DNA from 3 places in the Pseudoduganella dura genome. Region 3 is predicted to be linked to each of the others. Evidence: predicted binding sites of a transcription regulator. Region 3 holds the regulator's gene; each other region holds the start of a gene.
What was found. The regulator LexA, encoded in region 3, represses DNA repair genes until DNA is damaged. The targets are predictions, from matches to a motif close to ACTGTATNNNNATACAGT.
Positions count from the first base shown of each region.

Region 1: a site for LexA is predicted at 1,727-1,744, ahead of GJV26_RS03520 (VRR-NUC domain-containing protein). Genes of this name have one in related genera too.
Region 2: a site for LexA is predicted at 7,809-7,826, ahead of dinB (DNA polymerase IV). Genes of this name have one in related genera too.

Region 1 is NZ_WNWM01000002.1:751,117-761,565, reverse strand. It holds gene GJV26_RS03520 (VRR-NUC domain-containing protein) at 1-1,607, opposite strand, end outside; gene GJV26_RS03515 (phasin family protein) at 1,810-2,358, opposite strand; gene GJV26_RS03510 (hypothetical protein) at 2,395-2,625, opposite strand; gene GJV26_RS03505 (ATP-binding protein) at 2,622-4,808, opposite strand; tRNA gene GJV26_RS03500 (tRNA-Leu) at 4,918-5,002, opposite strand; tRNA gene GJV26_RS03495 (tRNA-Leu) at 5,046-5,130, opposite strand; gene GJV26_RS03490 (NF038122 family metalloprotease) at 5,202-6,053, opposite strand; partial or broken gene GJV26_RS03485 (IS1595 family transposase) at 6,335-7,292, shown strand; tRNA gene GJV26_RS03480 (tRNA-Leu) at 7,412-7,496, opposite strand; tRNA gene GJV26_RS03475 (tRNA-Leu) at 7,724-7,808, opposite strand; gene rnr (ribonuclease R) at 8,121-10,449, shown strand, end outside.
Region 2 is NZ_WNWM01000002.1:3,352,576-3,363,024, reverse strand. It holds gene GJV26_RS14735 (phosphoenolpyruvate carboxykinase (GTP)) at 1-1,640, opposite strand, end outside; gene GJV26_RS14730 (D-2-hydroxyacid dehydrogenase family protein) at 2,021-3,022, shown strand; gene GJV26_RS14725 (L-asparaginase) at 3,042-3,794, opposite strand; gene GJV26_RS14720 (asparaginase domain-containing protein) at 3,937-4,422, shown strand; gene GJV26_RS14715 (recombination-associated protein RdgC) at 4,564-5,460, opposite strand; gene GJV26_RS14710 (hypothetical protein) at 5,699-6,052, shown strand; gene GJV26_RS14705 (hypothetical protein) at 6,049-6,618, shown strand; gene dinB (DNA polymerase IV) at 6,627-7,778, opposite strand; gene GJV26_RS30555 (methyl-accepting chemotaxis protein) at 8,172-9,920, shown strand; partial or broken gene GJV26_RS14690 (MFS transporter) at 9,933-10,449, opposite strand, start outside.
Region 3 is NZ_WNWM01000002.1:4,756,232-4,766,680, forward strand. It holds gene folC (bifunctional tetrahydrofolate synthase/dihydrofolate synthase) at 1-1,090, shown strand, start outside; gene GJV26_RS20785 (SPOR domain-containing protein) at 1,099-2,106, shown strand; partial or broken gene GJV26_RS20790 (CvpA family protein) at 2,217-2,704, shown strand; gene purF (amidophosphoribosyltransferase) at 2,747-4,267, shown strand; gene GJV26_RS20800 (cystathionine gamma-synthase family protein) at 4,309-5,550, shown strand; gene GJV26_RS20805 (pepsin/retropepsin-like aspartic protease family protein) at 5,547-6,419, shown strand; gene lexA (transcriptional repressor LexA) at 6,511-7,191, opposite strand; gene rpsF (30S ribosomal protein S6) at 7,471-7,857, shown strand; gene priB (primosomal replication protein N) at 7,876-8,196, shown strand; gene rpsR (30S ribosomal protein S18) at 8,198-8,488, shown strand; gene rplI (50S ribosomal protein L9) at 8,522-8,974, shown strand; gene GJV26_RS20835 (replicative DNA helicase) at 9,320-10,449, shown strand, end outside.

The DNA.
Region 1 (10,449 bases), 4.0 Mb from region 3:
TGCGCGCAGTAGTCGATCCAGCGCAGCTGGTTGTCCTGCAGGCGGTCGCCGGGGCCCTTCACTTCGATCATGTTGTAGCGCCGCTCGGCCGGCCAGAACTGGATCAGGTCCGGAAAGCCGGTGCGGTTGGCCTTCACGTCCTGCAGGATGCGCAGGAACGACTGCTTCAGGTGCGCGGCCGGGATGCAGTGCAGTGCCAGGTCGAGCAGGTTGCCATCGAGCGCGCCCCAGAACACGAACGGCGACGAGATGCCGCGCTTGGCTTCGAGGTTGCGCCGGATCGTGGCCGGATACGTGCCGTCGTCGAGTTGCGCCAGGCAGGCATCGAACTGGGTGGTGCGGCGGCGGTGGAAATCGGCGCTGTGCAGGTCGGTCGGGCCATGGTGGAACGGGTGGAAGAACGCGCCGGGAATGGCGGCGAACACGGCGTCCCAGCACAGCAGGCCGAACAGTGAATTGATCAACGCGTTCTCGACATAGAACACGGGCGCGGCGTCGCAATGCAGGTGCTCGCGCACCACGCCTTCGACCCACCACTGGCCGTCCGGGCGAGGCAGGGCAAGGTCGAGCCGCTCGGGCGGCACCGCCTTGGCCGCCGCGCCGCGCGGGTGGCCCAGGCGGCGCGCCAGCCGCGGCGCCATGCGCAGCAGGTGCTGCCGCTCAGCCTCGCTTTCCGGCGCCGCCATCGCCCGCTGCAGGCGCTCCCAGGCGGGGCCGAACTGTTCGTCCTTTTCCAGCACGCGGATGGCCCGGGCCCGCGCGCCGGGATAGGCGCACCCGCTGTAGAGCTCGCAGGCACCGGCCCATTCGCGCAATTTTTCCAGCTGCTGGCCCAGTTGAAACAGCAGCTTGTCGCGCCGGCTGGCGAGCCATTCGTTGTCGGTGCCCGGCGGTGGCACGTCGGGCAAGACGTCGAGCGGATGTTCGCCGTTGCCGAAGCGTTCGCGGCAGGCATGCAGCCGCAGGTAATCCTCGATGTCGCGGCGTGTGCGGAAACCGCGCGCGGCCTGGGAAATCTCCACGGTCTCGAAGCGGAACACGCCGAGGTCGGACAGCACGAATTCCGTCCAGTCCTGGTGGTAATTGCCGAAGAAGATCAGCCGCAGCCGGTCGCACAGCGGTTTGGCGACGATGCGGTAGGCCTCGTCGCACGGCGCATCGCCCCCGTCCCCATGCCAGGCCGAGAACGGCCGTTCGCCGTCGTGCTGCGCGCGCAATGCTTCGCGCTGTGCTTCCTTGCGGGCCGAGCGCAGCGTGCCGGTCAACGCGAACGCCAGGCACAGCTCGGGCTTTTGCAGCAGGTCGAACAGCTCGTCGAGCGTCACGGGCGGGTCGATGACGATCCAGCCGGCCTCCGCCAGGGGCGCGGCGGCGCTGCGCGCACAGCCGATCTCGTCGTAGACGAGCTTGGAGGCACGGAACAGTTGCCCCTTGCGCATCACCATCCGCACGAACAGTGCGCGCGACGCCTTGGGCAGCGCCGGGAAGCGGGCGATGAAGTCGCGCTCCTCGTCGTCGAGCAGGTCGGCGTAGCGTTCGCCGATCCATTCGAGCACCCGGTGGAAATTATCCAGGTAGTAAAAGAGGTTTTCCAGCACGGGTTTCATCGGCACTGCGGGGCAAAAGGCGATACGGGAGTAAAAATCGGACCAAGGATCGGAATGAGGATCGGAGCAAGGATCGCAACAGGAATCGGACGCGGAAAAAAGCGGCGGAAGAGCGAAAGGCTGTATTTATATACAGTCTATCGCTTCTGCCGCCGCTTGCCCACTTATTTTTACGCGACGGCAACAGGCCGTCGCCGTTACATCAATGCTGGGTCTGCTTGCCCTGTTGTTCGGCGAGCGTTGCCGCCTTGGCCAGTTGCTGCTCGAACGCGCCCACCGCCTGGCGCGTGGCCTTGGTGACTTCCTCGTAGCCCTTGAACGCATTGTCGATGGCTGTCTTGACGATTTCCACCGCGTTTTCCGAGCCGGGCCGCACGTTCTTCGTCACGTCGTAGATCAGCGCGGAGAGGTTGGTGCGCGCTTCGGCCAGGTGGGCTTCGGCGGCATTGGTGAACTCGGAATGAATTTCAGTGAGGATCTGGCCGAGCTGGTGGTTGTATTCGGCGACATTGGTCAGGTTCTGCATCCGGGCGCTGGCGGCCGCCATGGCCGCTTTCGGATCGGAGGTCTGGCTCATTTCCCTGCCGGTGGCCAGGCTTTTCTCGACGCCGCTCCTGGCCGTATCGATATTGAGCTGCACAACCTGCTCGAGGCCTTGCACGGCCTTGCTGGTCAGCGTATTGAAGGTTTCGAGCTGGAACTCGAACAGGGCTTTCGTCGCTTGGGCGAACTGCTCGGGATTCTGAAACATGTCTCCTCCTCTGTGTGAAAAAGCATTGTCGGCCCATTATTGAACACGAATCAACTTCTCGCAACGGGAATCCTTGTAGGGACCCAACAGCTTGCGCCAGCCGGGGCCGAGCGGGGTCTGCGAACACACCTTGGCGCTGTCCGTCACGCTTTCCCACAGCCACCAGTGGGCGGGGGCGGCGCTGGCGGCGCCGGCCAGCAGGCACAGCGCTAAAACAAGGGAAAGGAGCAGGGAATATGGCAAAGGACAGGGCGGGGCAGGTTTCATTGCGGAGCGACGGCAGGCAGCGTCATCGTGAAGGTGGTGCCGGTGCCCGGCATGCTGCGCACGGCGATCCGGCCGCCGAGCACGCCGGTGACGATATTGTGGGTCACGTGCAGGCCGAGGCCCGAGCCGCCGGCACCGGGCCGGGTGGTGAAGAACGGATCATACACCCGGTCGAGATCGGCGGGAGCGATGCCGGCGCCGTTGTCGGACACGGACAACGCGATCGTGTCGTCGTCCAGCGCGCCGGCGGCAAGCGTGACGACGCCGTCGCTGCGTCCGTCCAGCCCGTGCATGACGGCATTCTCGAACAGGGCGGTGATCGCTTGCCCGAGCGGGCCCGGGTAGCTGTCCATCGCCAGGCCGGGCGCGACATCCTGCACCACGCGCGGCCGTGGCGGCGCCGTGCCGGCGGTCAGCGGCAGCACCAGTTCGCCGATGAATTCGTCGAGCCGGAAGCGGCGCCGCTGCGAGCTGGCGGTGTCGACCGCCACTTGCCGGAAACTGGTGATCAGGGCGGCGGCTCGCCGCAGGTTGCGCACCACGATTTCATCGGCCTCGCCGGCCTGGGCCACGTACTGTTCCAGGTCGGAGCGCCGCAGCCCGGCGGCCAGGCCCGCGCGCAGCGCGCCCAGGCGCTCGCTCATCGCGCTGGCAACGGTGAGCGTATTGCCGATCGGCGTATTCAGTTCGTGGGCCACGCCCGCCACGAGTCCGCCCAGCGCGGCGAGCTTGTCGCGGCGCACCAGTTCGTCCTGCGTCTTGCGCAGGTGGTCCAGCGCGGCGGCCAGTTCGGTGCTGGCCAGTTCGGCGCGTTCCTTGGCATTGCGCAGTTCGGCGGTGCGCTCCGCCACCAGGTCTTCCAGGTGATCGCGGTGGCGCGCCAGTTCCGCCTCGCGCCGGGTGCGCCCGATGGCGATGCCGGCCAGGTGCACGGCCACGGCGATCAGCCGTTCGTCGTCCCCGCGGGGCAGGCGCACGTCGCGGTAATAAATGGCGAACGACCCCAGCACCGTATGCGTATCGGTCATGATCGGCATGGCCCAGCACGCGTGCAGGCCCTGCCGCATCGCAACCTCGCGCCAGCCGTCCCAGCGCGGGTCGCGGCCGATGTCCGCCGCAACGACCGGTTCGCGGCAGAACATCGCGCGGCCGCATGAGCCGACTTCCGGACCGATCGCCACGCCGTCGAACACATCCATGAACCCGGGCGGCAGGCTGGGAGCCACGCCGCCACGCATGGTGGTCCCGTCATCGTCCAGCAACATCACCGTGCACACGAGGCCGGGCGCCTGGCCCTCGATCAGGCGCAGCAGCTTGTCCAGGATGGCCGGCAGCGGCGCGCCGCGCGCGATCATTTCCAGCAGTTCGTTCTGGCCGCTGCGCAGCGCTTCCGCGATGCGCTGGCCCGTCACGTCCGCCACGCGCATGTGCAGCAGCCGCAGGCCGTTCTTTTCCAGCACCACCAGGCGCAGTTCGCCGTCGATGTGGCGCCCGCTGTTGTGCTGGAACGTCAACGGAAAGATGCGGATATCGCCGGACAGGCCGCGTGCGACGAGCGCATCCACGACCTCGGCCGACGGCGTGCCGTCGGGCTGGCGGGGTGGACACAGGTCGGCCAGCCGCATCCGCATCAGTTCCTCGCCGCCGCGGCCGAACATCCGCTCGGCGTTGCGGTTCACGTCCACCGGCAGGCCGCGCGCCGCGTCGAACAGGATGATCGCGTCCGGCGAGCCGGCCAGCAGCGCGTGGTAATTGACTTCCAGCGTGCCGGTATCGAGCGGGCCGCCGACCGGCAACCAGGCGTTGCGCGCCGTCAGTTCGACCGTCACCTTCTCCACCACGTCTTCGGGCGCGCAGGGCAGGCGCAGGTAGCCGGCGGCGCCGGCGCGCAGCGCCTGCCGCTGTTCCTCGTCGGACGGCGCGGCCGACATCACGAGTACGGGTGCCGCGCCGGCCAGGCGCGCGCACAGTTCCATCCGGGCGCTGCCGGCCAGTGCCGCGTCGAGCAGGACGAGCGCCACGCCGTGTTGCGGCGACGGCGCGCGCATCGCCGCCAGCGCGGTGTCGCCGCGGTTGACCACGCCCACCTGGAAGCCGGCGCGCGCCAGCAGGCCTTCGAGCGCGGGAAAGCCGGTGGCGCTGGCGATGAGAATGGTATTCGGGGTATCGGGTGCGGTGGACATGGGCAAAGTGTAGACCATGTGAAGGCGGCGTGACCAATGGTAAAACGCCGCCGATTCCTGCGAATCGGCGGCGTTTCAGGGTTTTTTGCAAACCCGGTATCCGGTAGAGTGGTGCCCACGGAGGGACTCGAACCCCCACACCTTGCGGCACATGGACCTGAACCATGCGCGTCTACCAATTCCGCCACGTGGGCACTGCTGCATTGCATGTCACTTCAGTGTATCGAAAACAGGACTTGGTGCCCACGGAGGGACTCGAACCCCCACACCTTGCGGCACATGGACCTGAACCATGCGCGTCTACCAATTCCGCCACGTGGGCCCTGTTTTCTTTACTTCGTTGCGGTGTTCAGCAACAGAAGGCACGCATCTTAAAGGCCGCCAGCGGATCCGTCAACCATCATTTTTGTTTTTGCGAAATGTTTTCCCGTTCCGTGCGACCGAGCGGGAGGCAGGGCTGCCAGGCTGCAGCATGCCGGCCGCGGGCATTACCCGCGTCGATGGTTCCGGCATTGGCCAGATGTCCCACCCGATGGCGTCCAGCGCAAGCGGGTCGTGCTGCGAGATCGCCAGCGCTTCGCCCGGGTCGGCCGTGGGGTCGATCAGGCCGAAATGCGAGTCCTCCCGCCAGTACTCGTGGGCGGCCATGCCGGCGAAACCGGGACTGTTCTCGCCGATGCCGTCATGCGCGTCGAAGTCGAACGCGAATTGGCTGTCGAACCCGATGAAGGCGTCGCACGCGCCCGAGCATCCGGCAAGCGCCTGGTCGGCCGGCTTCAGGCCGACCGCCCTGGCCTGGGCGGTGGTGACACGCGCCCCGGTATTGTTCGCGTCGCCGTCGTCCAGATACGGGATGCCGCTGCCCGCGCCGTGCGGGCTGTTGGACGTGAAGCCGAGCAGCATGTCGAAGGAGTCGCCCCGGGGGAGGCTGCCGATTGCCAGGGCGTCGTCGAACGAGGTGAGGTCGTCCGCCAGGGCCCGGCGGAACGTGGCGTAGGGGTAAGGCTGCCGGGCTGACCGGGGCGTGCCGAGAAGCCCCGGCGCCAGCGGATGGAAGCCGGCCGTCAAATCGACCGTCACGTTGTCGTGCAGCAGGTTCGACCACAGCGCGGCTGCCGCCCTGAAGCCTTGCCGGGCTTGCGGCGACGTGCCCTCGGTAAACATAAAATTGAATAGCGGTGCGGCGGCGGGGCCGGCGGCAACGAACGCAGCGGCCAGGGCGATGGCCGTCAACAAGATCCTCATGGCGTACTCCCGTTTGATTGGATACTGCGATCACGCAATTACCATGCGCGGTGGCCGTGCCAGAGGGAGAGGGCGCGCAAAGGCATGCGAATGCCTGTCGGGCCGGTGCCGGGCGTAAAGGAAGCCGACGCGGCGGGAGCAGGAATGCGGTGCGGGCATTTGTGAAGGACGGGCATCGGAGACGGAAAGCAAAGGCGCTGTTAGCGGTAAATCGGGGAACCAACCAGATCTGGCACTGTCTCACTCCCTGTTGAGGTAACTCATCCAGACGAGGAGCGGTCATGGACCCTGCCGGTTTTGCTGGACTGTTTCACTCCCTGACCCAGGACCGGTTGATCGACCAACAGGTCGTCAGTCTGCAGGCATGGCTTGAGGCACTGTCGTCGCGTGACAGTTGCCTTGGCCTCATCGAGCAGGCCGCCGGCGAGTGCCCTTGTCCGCATTGCGGCAGCAGGCGGCGTCACCGCTGCGGCCAGGCCAATGGCCTGCAACGTTATCGCTGCATGGCGTGCAGTCGCAGTTACAACGCACTGACCGGCACGCCGCTGGCGCGATTGCGGCATCGCGGCAAATGGCTCGTATCGGCAGTGCCTGCTCGATTCGCGTACCGTGCGGGAGGCCGCCCGGCGCGTCGACGTGGCGCGGTCGACGAGCTTCAGATGGCGCCACCGGTTTATCGCCGGGGTGCGCCGCGAACGGCCCGCGCAACTGGCAGGCATGGTCGAGGTGGACGAAACATATTTATTGGAATCGCAAAAAGGTGCACGAAAGTTGAGCCGCCCGGCACGGCGGCGTGGCGGCACGGCGGCGCGCCGCGGCATCAGCCGCGAACTGGACTGCATTCTGGTTGCCCGCGACCGAGCCCGAGTTACGCACGAGTTTGTTACAGGGCGCGGGCCGGTCAATGCGCGGCAGCTGGTGCTGCATCTGCTCCCAATATTGCATCGCGACGTGCTGCTGATCAGTGACGGCGCCAAGGCATACGTGACTTTCGCGCGTGCTGCCTGCATTACTCACGAAGCCGTCAATGTCCGGGCCGGCATCCGTGCCTGGGACGCGATTCATCTCAATAACGTCAACGGCTGGCACAGCCGCTTCAAGACCTGGCTGCGCCGCTTCAACGGCGTGGCCAGTCGCTACCTGGCCAATTACACCGGATGGCAACACGTGCTCGACGCTGCCGAACTGGCACTGCCGCTGCAGTGGCTTCGCGTGAGCGTCGCAAGGATCAAACGCTAAAGACCAGTTTGCTGAAGAAGTTCCGTGCCTTGAAGCAATGCACAGTTAATGCGAACAGCGCCAAAGCAAAAAAGCCGCGGATCTCGCGATCCGCGGCTTTTTCACTGTATCCGGTAGAGTGGTGCCCACGGAGGGACTCGAACCCCCACACCTTGCGGCACATGGACCTGAACCATGCGCGTCTACCAATTCCGCCACGTGGGCACTGCTGACTCGTTTTTCGCTGCGCTGTACTGCAACGAGGCACGCATCATAACGGCCGGGACGCCATCGGGCAAGTGGTATTTATGCTTTTTGGGAAATATTGTCACCCGGCCCTGGCATGCGCCCGTAGATGGAGCGTACGCGAACAGCGCCAATGAAAAAAAGCCGTGAATCGATCGATTCACGGCTTTCTGTCTGGACCTGGAAAGGCCCGGTATCCGGTAGAGTGGTGCCCACGGAGGGACTCGAACCCCCACACCTTGCGGCACATGGACCTGAACCATGCGCGTCTACCAATTCCGCCACGTGGGCATGCATCACAACTCTTGCATCACAACTTACTGCATCATAAACAACGCTTGCAACTGCTGTTATGATAGTGCCTTGGAGAGTTTTGCGCCAGATGAACTTTCATTCCACGCTGCACATCGACTCTTTTACAGCTCCCCGCATCGCTGCGAGAGACCGGATTATAGAGCAAGGCTGGCGAATGTCAAAGGGCAATGTGAGGTGCTCCGTGCGCACACTCGATTGGGCTATGTTAGGCAAACCGCCGCACCTCCGGTACACTACGCTGCCACCTTTCCATCACGATCATCCCACTAATAAGATCAAAGAACAGTTTTGAACCAGACGATCCATACCATCCCAAGCCGCGAGGAAATCCTCGGCATCTTCCGCAGCGCCAATGCGCCGCTCGACCTGCGCACGCTTTCCATGTCGCTCGACGTGAAATCCGAATCCCAGGAGGTGCTGACGCGCCGCCTGAACGCAATGGAGCGCGACGGCCAGATCCGTTCCGACGGCAGCGGCTTCTATGTACTGGCCGACCATTCCGGTTTCGTTTCGGGGCGCGTCAGCGCGCACCGCGACGGTTTCGGTTTCGTGATTCCCGACGAACCGGGCGACGACCTGTTCCTGTCCGAGCGCGAAATGCAGAAAGTGCTGCATGGCGACAAGGTGATGGCAAAGGTCACGGGCTTCGACCGCCGCGGCCGTCCCGAAGGCACGATCGTCGAGGTGGTGCAGCGCGGTAACACGCACATCATCGGCCGGTTGCTGAAGGATAACGGCGTGTGGATCGTGGCCCCCGAAGACAAGCGCATCGGCCAGGACATCATCCTGTCCGGCTCGCCCGGCAAGGCCAAGAGCGGCCAGATCGTCAGCGTCGAGCTGACCGAGCAGCCGGGCCGCTTCAAGCAGCCGGTCGGCCGGATCGTCGAGGTGCTCGGCGACATGGACGATCCCGGCATGGAAATCGAGATCGCCGTGCGCAAGTTCGGCGTGCCGCACGTGTTTTCCGACGGGGCGCTGAAGCAGGCCGGCAGGCTGCCGGACGTGGTGCATGAAAAGGACTGGGGCGAGCGCGTGGACCTGCGCGACGTGCCGCTGGTGACGATCGACGGCGAGGATGCGCGCGACTTCGATGACGCCGTGTATTGCGAGCAGGTGAAGGTGGGCCGCACCAATGCGTTCCGCCTGATCGTGGCGATCGCCGACGTGTCGCACTATGTGAAGCCGAACGATGCGCTCGATACCGATGCGCTCGAGCGCAGCACGTCCGTGTACTTCCCGCGCCGGGTGATCCCGATGCTGCCGGAAAAGCTGTCGAACGGGCTGTGCTCGCTGAATCCGGCCGTCGACCGCCTCACGCTGGTGTGCGACGCCGTCATCACCGCCCAAGGGGAGATCAAGGCTTACCAGTTCTATCCGGCCGTGATCCACTCGGCCGCGCGCTTCACGTACACCGAAGTGGCGGCGATCCTGTCGAACACGAAGGGCCCGGAAGCGGCCAAGCGCGCGCACCTGGTGCCGCACCTGCAGGACCTGTATGCCGTCTACCACGCGCTGCTCAAGGCGCGCCTGGAGCGCGGCGCGATCGATTTCGAGACCACCGAAACCTATATCGTCTGCAACCCGGCCGGCAAGATCGAGAAGATCATCCCGCGCACCCGCAACGATGCGCACAAGCTGATCGAGGAATGCATGCTGGCCGCGAACGTGTGCGCGGCCGACCTGCTGCTGCGCCACAAGCACCCCGGCACCTACCGCATCCACGCCGCGCCGACCAAGGAAAAACTGACCCAGGTGCGCGAGTTCCTGAAGCAGGTGGGCCTGACGCTGGCCGGCGGCGACACCCCGGTGGCCGGCGATTATGCCGAGCTGATGCGCAAGATCAAGGAGCGCCCGGACGCCAGCCTGCTGCAGACGATGCTGCTGCGTTCGATGCAGCAGGCCGTCTACAGCCCGGAAAACATCGGGCACTTCGGCCTGGCGTACGAAGCCTATGCGCACTTCACCAGCCCGATCCGCCGCTACCCGGACCTGCTGACGCACCGCGCGATCAAGGCGATCCTGCAGGGCAAGAAGTACGAGCCGAAGGTGGAAGACAAGAGCCTGCTGAACACCACGATCTCGAACGCCACGCGCCGCCAGCAGGTAAAGGACAAGGCTGCCGGCAAGGAGCCGAAGGCCGCCCGCGACCTGACCGTGTGGGATGCGCTGGGCGTGCACTGCTCGGCCAACGAACGCCGCGCCGACGAAGCGTCGCGCGACGTGGAAGCCTGGCTGAAGTGCTACTTCATGCAGGACAAGCTGGGCGAGGAATTTTCCGGCCTGATCACCGGCGTGACCACGTTCGGCATCTTCGTGCAGCTTGACCAGCTGTTCGTCGAGGGCCTGGTGCACATCACGGACCTGGGCGCCGACTACTTCCAGTACGACGACGCCCGCCACGAACTGCGCGGCGAGCGCACCGGCAAGCGCTACCAGCTGACCGACCGGGTCACCGTGCAGGTGGTGCGCGTGGATCTCGAAATGCGCAAGATCGACCTGCGCCTCGCGCCGAGCGAAACCGAAGGCATGGCGGCGCCGGCGGCGCCGCGCGGCGGGCGCAAGGGGCAGGCGTTCGAGGACGACGGCTTCGGCGACGAAGGCGGCAAACCGCGCCGCG
Region 2 (10,449 bases), 1.4 Mb from region 3:
GCGGTGCCTTCGATGCGTTCCAGCATCCACTTCAGCACGCGCATGTTGTCGCCGAAACCAGGCCAGACGAAGTGGCCGTGCTCGTCGGTGCGGAACCAGTTGACGCAGAAGATCTTCGGCAGCGCGGCCGGGTTGGTCGCGGACACTTTCTTGCCAAGATCGAGCCAGTGCTGGAAATATTCGCTCATGTTGTAGCCGATGAACGGCAGCATCGCGAACGGATCGCGGCGCACGACGCCCATCTGGCCGGCGGCGGCGGCGGTGGTTTCCGAGCCCATCGTGGCGGCCATGTACACGCCTTCGACCCAGTCGCGCGCCTCGGTTGCCAGCGGCACCGTGGTGGAACGGCGGCCGCCGAAGATGAAGGCCGAGATCGGCACGCCGGCCGGATCGTCCCATGCCGGATCGATCACCGGGTTCTGCACGGCCGAGACCGTGAAGCGCGCGTTCGGGTGGGCGGCCTTGGTGCCGGAAGCGGGCGTCCAGTCGTTGCCCTGCCAGTCGATCAGGTGCGCCGGCGCTTCCTTGGTCATGCCTTCCCACCACACGTCGCCGTCGTCCGTCAGCGCCACGTTGGTGAAGATGACGTTTTCCTTCAGCGAAGCCATGCAGTTGAAGTTGGTTTTTTCGTTCGTGCCCGGGGCCACGCCGAAGTAGCCGGCTTCAGGATTGATCGCATACAGGCGGCCGTCGGCGCCCGGCTTGATCCAGGCGATGTCGTCGCCGATCGTGGTGATCTTCCAGCCCTTGAAGCTTGCCGGCGGGATCAGCATGGCGAAGTTGGTCTTGCCGCATGCGGACGGGAACGCCGCGGCCACGTAGTGCTTTTGACCCTGCGGCGATTCCACGCCCAGGATCAGCATGTGTTCGGCCAGCCAGCCCTTGCCGCCCTGCTGCGCTTCCTGGTAACCCATGTTCGAGGCGATGCGCAGCGCAAAGCACTTCTTGCCCAGCAGCGCATTGCCGCCGTAGCCGGAACCGTACGACCAGATTTCGCGGGTTTCCGGGAAATGCACGATGTACTTGGTCTTGTTGCATGGCCATGCCACATCCTGCTGGCCGGCGGCCAGCGGCGCGCCCACGGTGTGCACGCACGGAACGAAATCGCCGTCCGTGCCCAGCACGTCGTACACGGCCTTGCCCATGCGCGTCATGATGCGCATGTTGACCGCCACGTAAGGCGAGTCGGACAGTTCCACGCCGATGTGCGCGATGGGCGAGCCTAGCGGGCCCATCGAGAATGGCACCACGTACAGCGTGCGGCCGACCATGGCGCCGTCGAACAGGCCGTTCAGCGTGCCGCGCATTTCGTTCGGGTCGATCCAGTTGTTGGTCGGGCCGGCTTCTTCCTTCTTCGCCGAGCAGATGAAGGTACGGTCTTCGACGCGCGCCACGTCGGTGGGATCGGAACAGGCCAGGTAGGAGTTCGGGCGCTTCGCCTCGTTCAGCTTCTTCATCGTGCCGGCGGCCACCATCTCGGCGCACAGGCGGTCATACTCTTCCTGCGAGCCGTCGCACCAGTAAATACGGTCGGGCCGGGTCAACGCGGCCACTTCGGCCACCCAATTGATCAGTTTTTGATGTTTGATGTAAGCTGGTGCGTTCATCGCAGCAACGCCCTCCATCACAGGTTGGTTCATGGGTACTACCTCCAATGCCAATTAAGAATTCTGTCTTGGTCCCTGGCACGGCAGGATCGTCGTCAGCTTTTGGCTTGCGCTCGGAAAGGCATCTTGAATGCTTCGGCGTTACACGGCGGTCTGTCGGTGCGCCCGAGCATGGAAATTCGATGGCTCGAGGGCGCGCTCCCGGCGCAGTTGTGAGCGCTACAACAGGAGATGGAACTATTTGTTTCCGGAGCTCATCACTTTCGCTCAACGGCTTGACCGATTGTACACCTGCCCCCAAACCTTTCCGACAAAAATGTAGGAAAAAAGCTTGACCAAAGTAGTAAGCTATTCGAGATATTCACAATCCCGTTAACTAGCTACTAATTCAAAAGGAATTTCATCTAACTCCCATGAAAATTGCCATTCTCGACGATTACCAGGATGCCATACGCGAACTGGACTGCTTTGCGCTTCTCGACAGTCATGACGTAAAAGTATTCAATCACCCGGCGCGCGGCCTGGGACAGATGGTGGCCCGGCTGGCGCCATTCGATGCCCTCGTGCTGATCCGCGAGCGCACGACGCTCAGCCGCGCGCTGCTGGCCAGGCTGCCGAACCTGAAGCTGATTTCGCAGACCGGCAAGGTGAGCGGCCACATCGACGTGGCCGCCGCCACGGAGCTGGGGATCGCCATTGCGGAAGGCGTGGGCTCCCCCACCGCACCGGCCGAGCTCACGTGGGCGCTGATCATGGCGGCGCGGCGCAAGATCGTGCCGTATGCGGCCAACCTGAAGGGCGGCACGTGGCAGACCGTGTCCACCAGCCAGCCATTCAACACGCTCGGCACGATCGTGAAGGGGCGCACGCTGGCGATCTGGGGTTACGGCAGGATCGGCAGGCTCGTTGCCGGCTATGCCCGGGCATTCGGCATGAATGTGCTGGTATGGGGCAGCGACGGCAGCCGCGCCGCCGCCGTGGCCGACGGCTACGGCGTGGCCGCGTCGCGCGAGGCGTTCTTCGAGGAGGCGGACGTGCTGACATTGCACCTGCGGCTGGCGGACGCCACGCGCGGCATCGTCACCGCGGACGACCTGGCGCGGATGAAACCGAACGCGCTGTTCGTCAACACCAGCCGCGCCGAACTCGTGGCCGAGGGCGCGCTGGAAGCGGCGTTGCGCGCCGGCCGCCCCGGCGGCGCCGCGCTGGACGTGTTTGAAAGCGAACCGCTGCCGGCCGAGTCCGTGCTGCTGCGCATGCCGCACGTGCTGGCCACGCCACACCTGGGCTACGTCGAGAAGGACAGCTACGAGCTGTACTTCAGCCACGCGTTCCGCAACCTGGTCGACTTCTTCGATGGCGAGTGCCGGACGATCCTGAATCCGGACTACCGCAACCACCTGCGTAACGGCTGAGCCGTAAAGCCGCGGGCGATCAGGCCTCGGGGATGCCGGTGAGATTGATGCGCGGCGCGGGCAGCGCGTGCACCTTCGACCACAGCCCGGCCCAGCCGGGCGGCCAGCCGATGACGGGGCCCTCGTATGGTGCCAGCCCGGCGCGCACGGGCACGACGGGCACCGGCGGCATGTCCGTCAGCGGCGCGCCTTGCGGCCGCTGCATGTCCAGGCTGTACATGTAGCCCGGCAGCAGCGCATCGCAGACGCCGGCGAACCACGCGGTGTGGTCTTCGTCCCGGCCCAGCGCCTGCGCCAGGCCATGCGGATCGAACCTGGCCAGCGCATGGACCAGCTCTTCGGTGGTGGCACCGGGCGAATCGCCCCAGCCCATCACGGGATTGACGTTGTAATCGGCGCCGGAGCCATACCAGCCTTCGCGCCACGAGCGCTGCATCCAGTCGCGCGCGCCCGTGAACAGGTGCCAGCGCCAGTGCAGCCCCGAAGGCTTCGGCCACGAATACAGGTACAGCTTCTGGTAGCCCGCTTCGTGCAATGCACGCACCACCGCCATCAGCCTCGCATGCGGCATGCGGTCCGGCGGCGCGCGCCGGAACAGGATCGCTTCGCCGTCGGCGAACTGTACGGCATCGGTGGAAAGGTTCAGGTCGAGCGTGCGCGACTCGCTGCCGAAGCGGGCCGCGATCCAGCCCGTCAGCAGGTTGACAGCCGTGATCACGCCATAGCCGCGGTGGCGATGGAAGATGACAGTCCCGGGTGCAAGCGCTTTCACGGACATCACTTGGCAGGCAAAAAACCAAGTGTACTCAACGACGTGCCTTCTTGCCAGACAGGCGCAAACAAACTTTTTAGTTGACGGGCCGGCGCAAGTGCGGGCTATCATTGAACCCTTTTGCCATTCTTACCGAAACATCATGACCTTGCGCATCATCGCCACGGGCGGCACCTTCGACAAGCACTACAACGAACTGGACGGCACGCTGGGCTTCGCCGACAGCCACTTGCCCGCCGCCATCGCCCGCGCCCGCATCACCGCGCCTGTCGAGCTGGAACTGCTGCCGCTGCTCGACTCGCTGGACATGGGCGATGCCGACCGCGAGCGGGTGCTGACTGCGTGCCAGGCCGCGCCGGAACGGGCGATCGTGATCGTGCACGGTACCGATACGATGAAGGAAACGGCCGCCGTGCTGGGCCCCGCCGTGCTCGACAAGACGATCGTCTTCACCGGCGCGATGATTCCCTACGAGATCGACAACTCGGACGCCCTGTTCAACCTGGGCTTTGCCTGCGGCGTGGCCCAGGCCCTGCCGCCCGGCGTGTACGTGGCGATGAACGGGCGCATCTTCGCGTGGGACAACGTGCAGAAGAACCGCGCGGCGGGCGTGTTCCAGCCAATGTAATCGCGCAGTTGCCTGACGTAAAAATGCCCGGCAAGGCGGTAACCTTGCCGGGCATTTTCGATAGGCGATCGGGGCCGCAGTAAAAACCGCGGTTCGCCGGATAATCGGGCAAACCGCGATCCGGCACAGCCGCTACCGCGCTCAGGCGACGGCTTCGCCGCCCAGGGCTTCGACCACGTCGCGCAGCAGCAGCGACAGTTCGCCCGTCATCAGCATGAAGTCGCCATCGAAACGCTCGTCGTCGTTGCGGGTGACGGCATCGTTTTCCTTCAGCACGTCGAGCGGCTTGACGCTCTTGATCGCCAGCGACTCGGTCAGCACGAACGAAATCTTGCTTTCCCACGTCATTGCCAGGCGCGTGCACTGCTTGCCGGCGGCGATGTGGCGGCGCACTTCTTCCGGCTCCAGCGTGTGGCGCACGTAGCGCACGGCGGCCTTGCTTTCGCCGGTGGCGCGCAGCTCGGTATCCATGTCGACGGTGAAGCCGGCCGGTGCCTCGTCATCCTGCAGCCAGGCCGTCATCACGCCCACCGGCGAGCGCTGCACGCGCAGGCTTTCCAGCGGCATGCGGTCGACCGCCTTCAGCAGCAGCTTGATGACCTCATCGGCCTTGGCCGGGCTCGCCGCATCGACGACCAGCCAGCCGTTGACGGGATCGATCCACGTCCACACATTGCTGCGGATCGTGAAGGCGCGCGGCAGCAGTTCGTCGTGCACGCGCTCCTTCAGTTCCTTCATCGCCTTCTTGCCGGGAGCGAAACCTTGCTGTTCTTCCATCTCGGCGGCACGGGCCTTGGCCACCTGGTTCACCACCGTGGACGGCAGCAGTTTCTTCTCCGTGCCCAGCAGCAGCAGCATCTGCTGGTTCACAACGTGCACGAGCGACTCGTTGCCGCGCGGCGAGTCCCAGCCCTGGCGCAGCATCTCGTTGCTGCTGGCCGGCGTGAACGCCGCGGGGCGCAGCGCTTCTTCGAGTTTTTCAGGGGAAAACGCCCACGGAGCGGGCAGTCGGTAGATCTGTAGATTCTTGAACCACATGCTCAAATGACCTTGTTCTGACGCGTTGCAAAGCCCATCATTCTACACCCGGCCCAGCAGGCGAGCCATCGCGATCTTCGTAAAATCGCGGCATGGCGGAGCCTGTTCATGCGCATGGATCCGCACGCAATCGAATAAATCGACTGTGGAGTTTGATTACCGCCAATGCCGAGTCGAACCCGTCTATTAATGTCGAGCAACTACGCTTGACCTTTCAATCCAATGACGGAGATATGACATGGCACGAGAGCAGAATGAACGGGTAGTGAAAGAGATGATCCAGTCGCTTTATCGATTGGCTGGAATCTACCCCGTATGGGATGGACAGGTTAACGACGCGGTAGCTGAAGTCGTTGAAAAAATGCTGTTAGAGACACGCAATTGCTCACAGGCTTTCGTTTGGGTTCCGAAACCTCCAACCGGAAGAGCCTCGGTACTATGGCTGGCCATGAACGTCGGTCGAGCGGCATTCGCCACCTCCCGTGCAAAACTATCTCAAACATGCGCACGAAAGGTGATTCTCAACTGGCGTACGACACTGGAGCTGGCCTCGCAGGGCCTTGCATCGTCACGGATGAGGATGCGCGCATGAACGGAACCAGAACAGCCTTACTGGCGATAGCATGGGGCTTCGCCCTTTCTTCGGCCGCGGCCACCATGCTCGAACCCCGTACATGGCCGCGAGTGACCGATTGTCCGGAATGCATGACCGTTCAGTTTGAAGAACTGGAGCTGCGTTTGCCCGTTGCCATGATGGGGCGACTGTTTACTTTTGCCAATGCACCCGGACTGCATTTCCTGCCGCCGGGAGGACCACGGCGGGCGCTGCTGCTGTTCGCGACCAGCCGTGAGAAAGTCATTGGCAAATACCCCGCCATCGATCACGCGACCAGCGCCCGGCAGTTCTTCGACACGCTGGGCAGCGAAGAGCCGTATATTCCGGCCTACAAGGCGGAAGGCATCGAGCGTGCCATACGGTACACAAAGGCATCGAAAGGCAAGCTGCATGTGTACTGGATCGAAGCTGCCACAGGCGATACGCAATATGTGCAGATCGTCGTCGACGGCAGCAATACGATCTATACGCTGGCGGGGGACGTTACCCCGCAGTGGTACGACGCCGTGTTGTCCCACCTGCGTATCGCACCGATCCCCTGACCGCATGCTCACGTTGGGAACAGCTCCCCCTGCTTCCCCACCCGGTGTTGCGCGGCCTCGTCGAGCGGTACCAGCGCGCTGACCCGCACGCCCAGCAGGCGTAGCCGCTGGTCGAGCGGCACGCGCCGCAGGCACTCGCCGGCGGCGCGCCGGATGGCGGCGGCATCGGCCGTGGGCGACGGCAGCGTCACATCCCGCGTCACGGTGCGGAAATCGGCATAGCGCAGCTTGATGCCCACGGTGCGGCCGGCGAAACGCTTGCGGTGCAGGTCTTCCGACAGCCGCGTGCACAGGCGGGTGAAGATCTCGGACAAGGCGTCGCGGTCGTGCTTCGCATGCAGGTCGCGTTCGAACGTCGTCTCGCGGCTCACGCCCTTCGGGTCGGAGCGGGTGACGACTTCGCGCTCGTCGTGACCGTGCGCCACGCGGTGCAGCCACTCGGCGGAATTGAGGCCGAAGTGTTCCTGCAGCAGCTTCGGATCGGCCTGCGCCAGCTGGCCGACGGTCTCGATCCCCAGCGACGTCAGCTTTGCATAAGCCTTCGGGCCGATGCCGTTGATCTTCTTCGCGGAGAGCGGCCAGATCCGCGTGGGCACGTCGTCGAACGACACGACCGTCAGCCCGTCCGGCTTGTCCAGGTCCGAGCAGATCTTGGCCAGCAGCTTGTTCGGCGCGATGCCGATCGAGCATGTCAGCCCGGTCGCTTCGTGCACGGCCGCCTTCAGCCGCATGCCCAGTGCGCGCGTTTCTTCGGGCTGGTCCGTGAGGTCGAGGTAGATCTCGTCGATGCCACGGTCTTCGATCTCCGGCACGATGGCGGCCACGGCCGCCTTGAACAGCCGCGAATAACGCTTGTACGATTCGAAGTCGGTCGGCAGCAGGATCGCCTCGGGCGCCAGCGCCGCCGCCTTCATCGTGCCCATTGCCGAAAACACGCCCAGCGCCCGGGCTTCATAGGTGGACGTGGTGACGACGCCGCGGCCGGCATAGTCGCGCAGCCTGGAAAAGCGGCGCGTGCCGTCCGGCTGCAGCACGGGCTGGTGCCGCGAGCCGCCGCCGACCACCACCGGCAAGCCCCGCAACTCCGGATAGCGCAGCAGTTCCACCGACGCGAAAAACGCATCCATGTCGAGATGGGCAATACGGCGTGGCGGAACCATGACTGATCGGGTGCGGGCTGGAACACTGGTACTGGGATTATATCCAGTATGCGGCCGTGCCCGCCAGCACGCTGGAAAGTTGCATTATTCTTTATATTTTTCAATTACTTAGTGCAATTTTATCCATCGTATTTACGCAACAGTAGCGTCGCGAAAGTACCGTGTGCAACACGAACACGCGTACCATCGGAACTTTCAACCAATAACGCCAACATGACGCCGGATTGCCGTCTTTATTGCTGTGTTCTCTCCTCCCCCGGCGATGACAACCGCATGCCGAAACGCCCCGTCCTGTACACGGTCGCCATGCGCGGCCGGATCCCCATGCTGCCGTCCGCCATGTGCCGCGACACCGGCATGCGCCACTCATTCTGACCGAAGGAAAACCCAATCGTGAACCTATCCAACCTGCGTATCGGCACCCGCCTCGCCTTCGGCTTCGCGGTGGCCATCATCATCATGCTGATCATGTCGCTGGTCGGCATCAGCCGCATCCAGGAAGTGGCGGGCCGTACCGACAAGCTCGTCAACGACCGCTATGTCAAGGTCACGCTGCTCAACGACATGCGCAGCCAGGTCAACCGCGGCGCGCAGGCGGTGCGCAACGCGATGCTGACGCCGGATGCCGCGCAGACCCAGGAATTCCTGCGCCAGATGGCCGACGCCGACCGGGCCGGCGGCGAATCGGCGGCAAAAATGCATAAATCGGACCTGACGCCCGACGTACGCGCCGTGTTCGACCAGCAGAACACCGCCTACTTCGCCTACAAGGAGCTGCTCGACAAGGCCATCGCGCAATACCGCGGCGGCGACCGCGAAGGCGCCGTGCAGGCGATGTTCAACACGGTGATCCCGGCGCAGACGGTGTACTTCCGCCATCTCGACGAACTCCTGAAAGTACAGCGCGAGCTGATGACGCGCGACGCCGAGGCCGCCACGGCATCGGCCAAGGCGGCCACCACGCTGATGATCGTGCTGCTGGTGCTGGCCACCATCATATCGGTCGTGATCGGCTGGCTGATCACGCGCTCGGTCACGGGCCCGATCGGCGAAGCGGTGCAGATCGCGGAAACGGTGGCCGCCGGCGACCTGACGGCGCAGATCGTGATCACCCGCAAGGACGAGATGGGCCGCCTGCTGGGCGCGCTGCGCGACATGACGGCATCGCTGACGGGCACCGTGCGCACCGTGCGCGACAGCACCGACACGATCAATACCGCGGCCGCCGAGATCGCATCGGGCAACATGGACCTGTCCAACCGCACCGAACAGCAGGCCGCCAGCCTGGAAGAGACGGCATCGTCGATGGAGGAACTGACCTCCACCGTGCAGGCCAACGCGGAAAACGCGCGCCAGGCGAACCAGCTGGTGGTCTCGGCCGCCAGCCATGCGAACGAAGGCGGGCAGGTCGTCAGCCAGGTGGTGGAAACGATGGGCTCGATCAAGGAAAGCTCGTCGAAGATCGTCGACATCATCGGCGTCATCGACGGCATCGCATTCCAGACCAACATCCTGGCGCTGAACGCCGCGGTGGAGGCGGCACGCGCCGGCGAGCAGGGCCGCGGCTTCGCGGTGGTGGCGTCGGAAGTGCGCAACCTGGCGCAGCGCTCGGCCAGCGCGGCGCGTGAAATCAAGGAACTGATCAGCGATTCGGTCGAGAAGGTGGATGCCGGCAGCCGGCTGGTGGACCAGGCCGGCTCGACGATGGACCGCATCGTGACGTCGGTCCAGCAGGTGGCGGACATCATGAACGAGATCGCCTCGGCCAGCCAGGAGCAGAGCTCCGGCATCGCCCAGGTGAACACCACGATCGTGACGATGGATACGGCCACGCAGCAGAACGCCGCGCTGGTCGAGGAAGCGGCGGCAGCTGCCGCCAGCATGCGCGAACAGGCGCAACGGCTGGTGGCGGCGATCGCCGTGTTCCGCATCGACGATCGCACCGCCGCGCCGGTGTTTGCGTCGCCCTCGCATGCCCCATCGGCCTCCATTTCGCCGCCCTCCTCCGCGGTGGCTCGCCCGCCCCAGCCGAAGCTGACGGGCAAGGCGCCTGTGGCGCCACGCGCACCGGCCGGCAAGGCCGCGGCCAAGCCGCGCCCCGCCACCAAGGCCCCGGAAGGCGACGACTGGGAAGAGTTTTGATCCCGCTTTGAACTAGGGCACGCGCCGGCCCACCGCCAGCACGAGCAGTCCGCCCAGCACCAGGCTGGCGGACAGCACCATGATGCCGGCCGCCGTGCTGCCCGTCGCATCGCGGATGGCGCCCACCAGGTAAGGGCTGGCGAAGCCGGCGAGGTTGCCGACCGAGTTGACCAGCGCGATGCCGGCCGCCGCCGCGGTGCCGCCCAGCAGTGCCGTCGGCAGGCTCCAGAAGATCGGGAAGGTGGCCAGGATGCCGGCCGTTGCGAGCGACAGCGCGGCCAGCGCCAGCACGGTGTCGTGCGCGTAAGCGGTAGCCATCGTCAACCCCGCCGCACCGGCAAACGCGGCAACGGCGATATGCCAGCGCCGCTCGCCGCTGCGGTCCGAGTGGCGCGCGGCCAGCACCATGGCCACGGCGGCCACGCCATACGGAATGGCGGTCAGCAGGCCGATGTGGAACACGTCCTGCACGCCGCTGTTGCGCAGCAGTTGCGGCAGCCAGAAGCTCACGCCATACAATCCCATCACG
Region 3 (10,449 bases):
GCGCGCGGGCTACCGCGTCGGCCTGTACATCAAGCCGCACTTCCTCGATTTCAACGAGCGCGCACGCGTCAACGGTGACCTGGCTTCCGATGCGATGCTGGTCGAGGCCTTCGATGCCGTCGAGGCCGTGCGCGGCGACACGCCGCTGACCTATTTCGAGTTCACCACGCTGGCGATCATGCACCTGATGAGCAAGTCGTCGCTCGACGTGGCGATCCTCGAAGTGGGCCTGGGCGGCCGGCTCGACGCCGTCAACATCGTCGATGCCGACGTGTCGATCGTGACCAGCGTGGACATCGACCATGTCGATTACCTGGGCGGCACGCGCGAACAGATCGGCTTTGAAAAGGCCGGCATCTTCCGGCCGGGCAAGGCGGCGATCTGCAGCGACCCGGTGCCGCCGCAGGCGCTGGTCGACCACGCCGCCGCGATCGGCGCCGACCTGTGGCTGATGGGCCGCGACTTCAATTATTCGGGCGACAAGCAGCAGTGGAACTATGGCGGCCGTGCGCAGCGCCGCAACGCGCTGGCCTATCCGAGCCTGCGCGGCGCGAACCAGCTGCTCAATGCCTCGGCCGCGCTGGCCGCGCTCGAGGTGCTGAAGAGCGAACTGCCGGTCGGCGCGCAGGAAGTGCGGCATGGCCTGGTGACGGTCGAGCTGCCGGGGCGCTTCCAGGTGCTGCCGGGCCGCCCCAGCGTGATCCTCGACGTGGCGCACAATCCGCACGCGGCATCCGCGCTGAACCAGAACCTGGGCAACATGGGCTATCACCCGTACACGTTCGCCGTGTTCGGCTCGATGCACGACAAGGATATCGACGGCGTCATCAAGGCCATCGGCGGGTCGATCGATCACTGGTGCGTGGCCACGCTGCCGTCGCCGCGCGCCGCCACCGCTTCCGAACTGGCCGCGAAAGTGCAGGCCAGCGTGCCCGACCTGCACGAAAAAACCGTCAATGTGTTCGATTCGCCGGCACAAGCTTTTGCAAATGCAATCAGCCGGGCGGGCGAGAATGATAGAATTGTGGTCTTTGGCTCGTTCCTGACGGTGGCTGGCGTCATGGCCGCCCGAAAATCCTCTCTTCACTGATATCACGCATGGGCTTGTTCTCGAAATTCGGCAAAAACAAGCAGCAGTCCCCAGAAGACAGCGGCTATTACCGCGCCGCGGACGACCGCGCGATCACGGAGCGGGCACGCTCCAAGCGCGCCTCGTCCGCCGATGCCGGCGCCACTCCCACCCGCGGGCGCGGCCGCAAGGAAGCTCCCGACCCCGTGCTGCCCGAGAAGAAGCGCGCGCGCCGCCGCCTGGTCGGCGCCATCGCGCTGGCGCTCGCCGTGGCGATCGGTCTGCCGATGGTGCTCGACTCGGAGCCGAAACCGCTGGCGAACGACATCGCGATCCAGATTCCGCCCCGCGACAAGCCCGACAGCGGCAAGCCCGCCGGCGATGGCCCGGATGCCGGCACCGCGGCCAACGACAAGGCGGTGGCCGCCGCGGTCGACAGCAAGACGGCGCAGGCCGAAGCGCTGGACCAGAGCGAGGAAATCGTCGAGCCGGAAGACAATACGCCGGTGGTCGCCGCGCCGCCGCGGCCGTTGCGCAAGCCCGAATCGAAGCCCGAACCGGTGAAGGCCGAGCCGCCGAAGCTGGCCGCGCACAAGCCGGAACCGAAAGTAGCCGAGCACAAGCCGGAACCGAAAGTGGCCGAGCACAAGAGCGAGCCGAAGCCGGAGCCGAAGAAAGTTGCCGAGGCGAAGCCGGAACCGAAGAAGCCGGAAGTCAAGCCCGAGCCGAAGCATGAAGCCAAGCCGACGCCGAAGACCGACGATGCCGCGCGCGCGCTGGCTCTGCTTGAAGGCAAGGCCACGCCGGCCGATTCCGGCCGCTTCGTGATCCAGGTGGCCGCGCTGGCCGCGAAGGACAAGGTCGAGGAACTGCAGGGCAGGCTGCGCGAGGCGGGTATCAAGTCGTTCACGCAAAAGTCGCCTTCCGGCGAACTGACGCGCGTGAAGGTGGGGCCGTTCGGCAGCCGCGAGGAGGCGGAAAAGGCCAAGGCCAGGCTGCAGAAGATCGGCCTGTCCGGTAGCCTGAGCCCGGCTTGAGCGTGCCGGCAGCTGCGAAGACCCCGTTTGCGCGACTCATATGCGTAACTCGTCCGGCTAACTCATTTGCATAACCCTCTTGCGTACCTTATTGCGTGGCCATGCCGGCGTTGACCATCTTCGATTACCTGGTGCTGTTCGTGCTGGCCACTTCCGTGATCGTCAGCATGCTGCGCGGCCTGGTGAGGGAAATGCTGTCGCTGCTGGGCTGGATCGTGGGGTTCGTGGTCGCCAATGCGTACGGCGCCGAACTGGCGGCCATGCTGCCGGCCGCGATCCCCGGCGAGGTGGTGCGCCTGATCGTGGCGTTCGTGGCGCTGTTCATCGGCGTGCGCATCCTGATGGGTTTGCTGTCGATGGCCGTGTCGGCATTGGTCGAGGCTGGCGGCATGACACTGGCGGACCGCGGCCTGGGCGGCCTGTTCGGCCTGGGGCGTGGCCTTGTAATCGTGCTGGCGGGCGTCATATTGTGCGGCATGACGTCGATTCCCCAGCAGGACTTCTGGCGCGAAGCGCTGTTCTCCCCATCGCGGAAACCGGTGTGCGGACCGTGAAACCCTTCCTGCCAGCTGCCGTTGCGCAGCACGTGCAATTTTAGATTTTCTTACATCAAGTAGCACCCTGTTTAGGAGCACAGCTTATGTGTGGCATCGTCGGCGTCGTTTCCCATCAACCTGTCAACCAGCTGCTGTATGACGCGCTGCTGTTGTTGCAACACCGCGGCCAGGACGCGGCCGGTATTGCAACCAATCACAGCAGCATGTTTTCGATGCACAAGGCCAACGGCCTCGTGCGTGACGTATTCCGCACCCGGAACATGCGTTCGCTGATGGGCAATTCGGGTATCGGCCACTGCCGTTATCCAACGGCGGGTTCGTCGTCGGAAGAGGAAGCGCAACCGTTTTACGTCAACGCGCCGTTCGGCATCACGCTGGCGCACAACGGCAATCTCACGAACTGGGACCAGCTCAAGAGCGATATGTTCAAGAACGATCGCCGCCACATCAACACCGATTCCGACTCGGAAATCCTGCTGAACGTGCTGGCGCATGAAATCCAGAAGGCGACCACCGGCTATTCGCTCGATCCCGGCACGCTGTTCGATGCCGTGACGGTGCTGATCCGCCGGGTGAAGGGGGGCTATGCGGCCGTGGCGCAGATCGCCAACGTGGGCCTGCTGGGCTTCCGCGATCCACACGGCATCCGCCCGCTGTGCCTCGGCATCGTCGAGACTGAAAGCGGTACCGAGTACATGCTGGCGTCCGAATCGGTGGCGCTGGAAGGCGCCGGATTCCGCTTCGTGCGCGATGTGTTGCCGGGCGAGGCCGTGTTCATCGATGCCGACCACAAGCTGCACAGCCGCATCTGCGCCGACAACCCGTCGCTGAACCCGTGCGTGTTCGAATACGTGTACCTGGCGCGGCCCGATTCCGTGATCGACGGCGCGTCCGTCTACAGCACCCGCCTGAAGATGGGCGAATACCTGGCCGACAAGATCAAGCGCGAAGGCCTGGCGGACGACATCGATGTCGTGATGCCGATCCCCGATTCGTCGCGTCCGGCGGCAATCCAGCTGGCGTTGCGCCTTGGCAAGGAGTACCGCGAAGGCTTCATCAAGAACCGCTACATCGGCCGCACCTTCATCATGCCGGGCCAGGCGCTGCGCAAGAAATCGGTGCGCCAGAAGCTGAACGCGATCGGCGACGAGTTCAAGGGCAAGAACGTGCTGCTGGTCGACGATTCGATCGTGCGCGGCACCACCAGCCGCGAGATCGTGCAGATGGCGCGCGATTCGGGCGCGAAGAAGGTGATCTTCGCTTCCGCCGCGCCGCCGGTGCTGTACCCGAACGTGTACGGCATCGACATGCCGACCCGCGACGAACTGATCGCCCACGGCCGCACCGTCGACGAAGTGTGCAAGGAAATCACGGCCGATGCGCTGGTGTACCAGGACCTGGACGACCTGAAGCGGGCAATTTCCGACGTCAATCCGGCACTGACGAGCTTCGAGGCATCCTGCTTCGACGGCAAGTACATCACCGGCGATGTGTCGGCGGATTACCTGGACCGCATCGAGCATGCGCGCCACAATCCCAAGGCGAAAGTCGAGGATGCCGCGCGCACCCAGCTGAACCTGAACGCGGCCACGACCGAAGCGTGAATCTCGGGCTCCTCGCGGAGCCCTTTTTTTTCTGTGACCAAATGAACGACAAGAAAAACTACGGTTTCACCACCACGATCCTGCATGGCGACCGCCAGAAGACCATCGAGCAGGGATCGCTGCACAAGCCCGTCCATACGTCCGTTGCGTTCGGCTATACCGATGCGCGCCAGCTGGCCTCGGTATTCCAGGGCCGCGAGCCGGGCTTCCGTTACGGCCGCCAGGGCAACCCCACGGTGTCGGCGCTGGAAGAAAAAGTGAACAAGATGGAAGGCGGAGTGGCCACCCTGTGCTTCGCCACCGGCATGGCGGCGATCGGCGCCGTGTTCCAGTCGCTGTTGCGCGCCGGGGACCACGTGGTGTCGTCGTCGTTCCTGTTCGGGAACACGAATTCGCTGTGGCAGACGGTGGCCGGGCAGGGCGTGGGCGTCGATTTCGTCGATGCGACCGATGTCGCCAACGTGGCCGCCGCCATCCGCGACAACACGCGCATCGTGTTCGTCGAGACCATCGCCAATCCGCGCACGCAGATCGCCGACCTGCGGCGCATCGGCGAGCTCTGCGCCGAAAAGGGCATCCTGTACATCGTCGACAACACGATGACCACGCCTTACCTGTTCCTCCCGAAAGCGGTGGGCGCGGGCATCGTCATCAATTCGCTGACGAAATCGATCGCCGGCCACGGCAACGCGCTGGGTGGCAGCCTGACCGATACCGGCGCCTACGACTGGGGCCGCTTCCCGAACATCTTCGAGAATTACAAGAAGGCCGCGCCCGCGATGTGGGGCATCACGCAGATCCGCGCCAAGGGGCTGCGCGACTTCGGCGCCTCGCTCGGCCCGGAGGCGGCGCACCACATTGCCGTGGGCGCCGAGACGCTGGCGCTGCGCATGGAGCGCACCTGCGCCAACGCCCGCGCGCTGGCCGAGATGCTGGCGGCCGATCCGCGCGTGGCCGCCGTGCACTATCCGGGCCTGCCGTCGCACCCGCAGCATGCCATCGCAACGGACCTGTTCAAAGCCTACGGCTCGCTGTTCAGCTTCGAGCTGCGCGACGGCATCGACTGCTTCGACTACCTCAACCGCCTGAAGGTCGCCGTGCCGGCATCGAACCTGGGCGATACGCGCACGCTGGTGATTCCCGTCGCGCACACGATCTTCTACGAGATGGGTGCCGAGCGCCGCGCATCGATGGGTATCGCCGAATCGCTGATCCGCGTGTCGGTGGGCATCGAGGATACCCTCGATCTGGTCGACGATTTCCGGCAGGCGCTGGACGCATGATGCACCGCTGCCGCGGTGCGGCGGTCTTGCTGGCCGCCGCATCGCTGTGCACCGCTGCGCATGCCGGGGTATCGGTGCCGCTGGCCCTGGAAAAGGGCATCCCGGTCGCGCAGCTGACGATCGACGGCGCCACGTTCCCGTTCACGTTCGACATCGGATCGAGCCGCACCGTGCACCTGACGCGCGACGTGATGGCGAAGATCCCCGGCCTGCGGCTTACCGGGCGCAAGCAGCGCAGCGCCGACCTGGCCGGCAAGGTGCGCGAGGAAGAAGAGTTCGTGATTCCCGACCTCGTCATCAACGGCGTGGCGTTCGGCGAGGTGACCGGCGTATCGTATGAGGCGTGGGGCCTGAACATCGGCAAGGAGGCGGGCCCGCCGCCGCATTCGGTAATCGGCCTGGGCCTGTTCGCGCAGCAGCCGTTCGTCTACGACCAGTCGGCGCGCACGCTGCGCTTCGGCGCGCCGCTCGACGCGGGACCGGGCTGGCAGGCGCTGCCCCATGAGAAGGTCCACGAGGGTATCGTCACGACATTGTCGAACGGCCGGGCGAGCTACCGGCTGGTGTTCGATTCGGCCGCCAGCATCTCGCTGGTCAAGCCGCAATCGGTGCAGGCACAGAAGGACGACACGGCGCCATGCGACCTGTTCGGGCCAGGAAAGCCTTGCCGGACAGTGTCGCTGGCGCTGCCGGGAGGAGGTGCGGTCAAGCCCTACCTGATGCCGCTGCCGGAATTCTTCCAGCCGGATGGCATCGTGGGCGCGGACTTTTTCGGACAGCGTGCCGTGTACGTGGACCTGGCCAACGGCAAGGTGGCGGTGCGGCCCACGGGGCAGGCAGGCGCGCAAGAGGAGAGCAGGGGCCGCTGAGCACCCGGCAGGCAGTGCCTGGTGCTCAGTACCGGATTCTCAGACCTGATTCCCGGTGCCAGCTTCCCGGCGCCGGGTACCTGGCAGGTACTCAGTGCCAGGTGCGCAGCAGGCCGACCGCCAGGCCTTCGAGCGCGAACTCATCGTCCGGGTTCACCGTGATGATCTTGAAATCCGGGTTTTCGGGCAGCAGCTCGATCGTTGAACCGGTGCGGCGATAGCGCTTCACCGTCACCTCGTTGCCGATGCGGGCGACCACGATCTGGCCGTTCTTCGCGCTGTCCACCTTCTTCACGGCCAGCAGGTCGCCGTCCATGATGCCGACATCGCGCATCGACTCGCCGCGCACCTTCAGCAGGAAATCGGGCTTCGCGGAGAACAGCGCGGGATCGACGCTGTAGCTCTTTTCCAGGTTTTCCTGTGCCAGCATCGGCGAACCGGCGGCCACGCGGCCGATCAGCGGCAGTTGCATCAGCAATGCCGCCGGCACGTGCGGCAGGGAATCGGACATAGGCGCGGACATGGGCGCGGACATGGCGGGCGCGGCCGGCGCCGCGCGCTCCCCCAGCAGGCGGATGCCGCGCGACGTGCCGGCGGTGATCTCGATCGCGCCTTTGCGCGCCAGCGCCTTCAGGTGTTCCTCGGCCGCATTGGCCGATTTGAAGCCCAACTCGGCGGCGATTTCCGCACGGGTCGGCGGGAAGCCGGTGGTGGTGATGGCATCCCTGATCAGATTGAGAATTTGTTCCTGCCTTGCAGTGAGCTTGATCATGATGCGATAGCTGTGGATATAGACAGTCTGTATTTTTGTACAGTACTCGCGCGAATGCAAGGGTAAACCGTGCTTTCGCCGAAATATTTCTTTAAAGGCGGCGTTTAGCCTGGTTTTGAAGCAACATTGCCGGCGGGGGGCAGCTGCGACGGCCAGCCGGGATGGCCAGGCGGTAACTAGCAATTGTCCAAAATCCCTGCTATGCTAGCGGGCTTACCTCTTCCCACACCCGTCTTGACGCCGGGGTGGGCTATCAACACAGTCCTTAAGGGAGTTTGCATGCGTCACTACGAAATCGTATTTATCGTCCATCCGGACCAAAGCGAGCAAGTGCCCGCGATGATCGAACGTTACAAAGCCAGCGTGACCTCGCGCGGCGGTAATGTCCACCGCGTCGAAGATTGGGGCCGCCGTCAAATGGCTTACTCGATCCAGAAACTGGCCAAGGCACACTACATCTGCCTGAACATCGAGTGCGACAACGACACTCTGGTGGAACTGGAAACCGCGTTCAAATTCAATGATGCCGTGCTGCGCCACCTGACCGTCAAGATGAAGAAAGCGGAAACCGCTCCTTCGCCAATGATGAAGTCGGTCCAGCGCGAAGACGCTGCCAAGAGCCACCGCGCCGAAGCTGCTGCGCCTGCCGCCGCCGCTGCCGCCTAAATTCGTTTCGGAATTCCGCTGAACCAGCTCCAGTTTGTCGGCCTCATCACCGAACGGGAAGTGATTCGTTTCACCCCGGCCGGCATGCCGATTGTGAATGCAGTATTGCAGCACAGTTCGCAGCAGATGGAGGCGGGCATTGCCCGACTGACCGAGTTCGAAATCTCCGCGGTTGCCGCGGGCGAGATTTCCGGCCGGTTCAGCCAGGCGCCACTGGGAGCCGTGTACGAGTTCACGGGGTTCCTCGCGAAGAGAAGCCGCAACAGCAAGAGCCTGGTATTTCACATCATTGATTTTCGTGCCGCTCCAGCGACACAACATTTAGATACAGGAGCCTAAAATGGCATTCGGTAAAAAGTTCGACAAAAACAAAGCCAAGCTGAAAGAAAAGCGCAAACAGCAGAACCCGCTGTTCAAGCGCAAGAAGTTCTGCCGCTTCACCGCCGCCGGCGTTGAACAAGTCGATTACAAAGACGTCGACACCCTGAAAGATTTCGTCCAGGAAAACGGCAAGATCATGCCGGCACGCCTGACCGGCACCAAGGCGCACTACCAGCGTCAAGTGGATACCGCGATCAAGCGCGCTCGCTACCTGGCCCTGCTGCCTTACACCGACCTGCACCACGCTTAATCGGCGGCAGTACAGATAGAACTGGAGAATATTATGCAAATCATTCTGCTTGAAAAAGTTATCAACGTCGGCAACCTGGGCGACGTGGTGAAGGTCAAGGACGGCTACGCACGTAACTTCCTGATCCCGCAAAAGCTGGCACGCCGCGCTACCACGGCTGCCGTGGCCGAGTTCGAAGCCAAGCGCGCCGAACTGGAAAAAGCCGCCGCTGAAAAGCTGGCAGCCGCACAGGGCCAGGGCGAAAAGCTGAACGGCATGACCGTCAACGTGTCGCAAAAAGCTGGTGTCGATGGCCGCCTGTTCGGCTCCGTCACCAACTACGACATCGCCGAAGCCCTGACCAAAGCCGGCTTCGCCGTGGAAAAAGCTGCCGTGCGCCTGCCGAACGGTCCGCTGAAGACCACCGGCGAGCACGCGGTATCGGTGGCACTGCACACCGACGTCGTGGTCGATGTGACCGTCGCCGTCGTTGGCGAAGCTGCCTAAGCCTGCCGGGAACCTGTTCCTCGACAGACTGTCGCACCAATGAAGAAGCCGGGTTCGCCCGGCTTTTTTTATGGCGCGGCCGAACCGCATATCGCGGGATCGCAGTCCACCGTTACCAGGCCGACATGCGTTGCAGGGCGCCGCGCCGGTGGTGGCAATCCGGCGCGCCGGGGTTGCAACAGTGCCGCGACAGCGCGGCGACAAGCCCGCGGTTTGGCTGTTATAACTGACAGTCGCGGGGCGGTTGCAAGCCTGCGAATCCCCCGCAAGCGGCGTGGCGCTCCTGCCACCAAACTTGCCAACCATTATGAACTCTGACCTGCGTATGCAGGTATAATGCGCGCCATGAATGCCCCATCCGACCCGCAAGTCGATTCCCTCCGCATCCCGCCGCACTCGATCGAAGCCGAGCAATCGGTCATCGGCGGCCTGCTGCGCGATAACGCCGCGTGGGACCGTATCGCCGACTTCATGCACGCGGAGGATTTCTACCGCTACGACCACCGCATCATCTTCGAACAGATGGTCCGGCTGATCAACGCCGGCAAGCCGGCGGACGTCATCACCGTGTTCGAAGCGCTGACGATGCTCGGCAAGGCCGATGAAGTCGGCGGCCTGCAATACCTGAACGCGATGGCGCAGAACACGCCGTCGGCCGCCAACATCCGCCGTTACGCCGAGATCGTGCGCGACCGCGGCGTGCTGCGCAAGCTGATCACCGTGGCCGATGAAATCTCCGGTACCGCGTTCAGCCCGCAGGGCAAGGAAGTCAAGCAGATGCTCGACGAAGCCGAGTCCAAGATCTTTGCGATCGCCGAGCAGGGTGCGCGCGGCTCGCAGGGCTGGACCGCGGTGCAGCCGCTGCTGACGCAGGTCGTCGAGCGCATCGATGAACTGTACAGCCGCGACAGCGGCAGCGAGATCACCGGCGTGCCGACCGGTTTCGCCGACCTCGACAAGATGACGTCCGGCCTGCAGGCGGGCGACCTGGTCATCGTGGCCGGCCGCCCGTCGATGGGCAAGACGGCATTTTCCGTCAATATCGGCGAAAACGTCGCGATCGAAGCCGGTCTTCCCGTCGCCGTGTTCTCGATGGAGATGGGCGGCGCGCAGCTGGCGATGCGTATGCTGGGCTCCGTTGGCCAGCTCGACCAGCACCGCCTGCGTACCGGCAAGCTGAACGACGAAGACTGGCCACGGCTGACGCACGCCATCCAGAAAATGAACGAAGCGCAGCTGTACATCGACGAAACGCCGGCGCTGAACCCGATCGAGATGCGCGCCCGCGCGCGCCGCCTGGCGCGCCAGTGCGGCAAGCTCGGCCTGATCATCGTCGACTACCTGCAGCTGATGACGGGTTCGCAGCCCGGCGACAACCGCGCCGCCGAGATTTCCGAGATTTCCCGTTCGCTGAAGGGCCTGGCGAAGGAACTGCACTGCCCCGTGATCGCGCTGTCGCAGCTGAACCGCTCGCT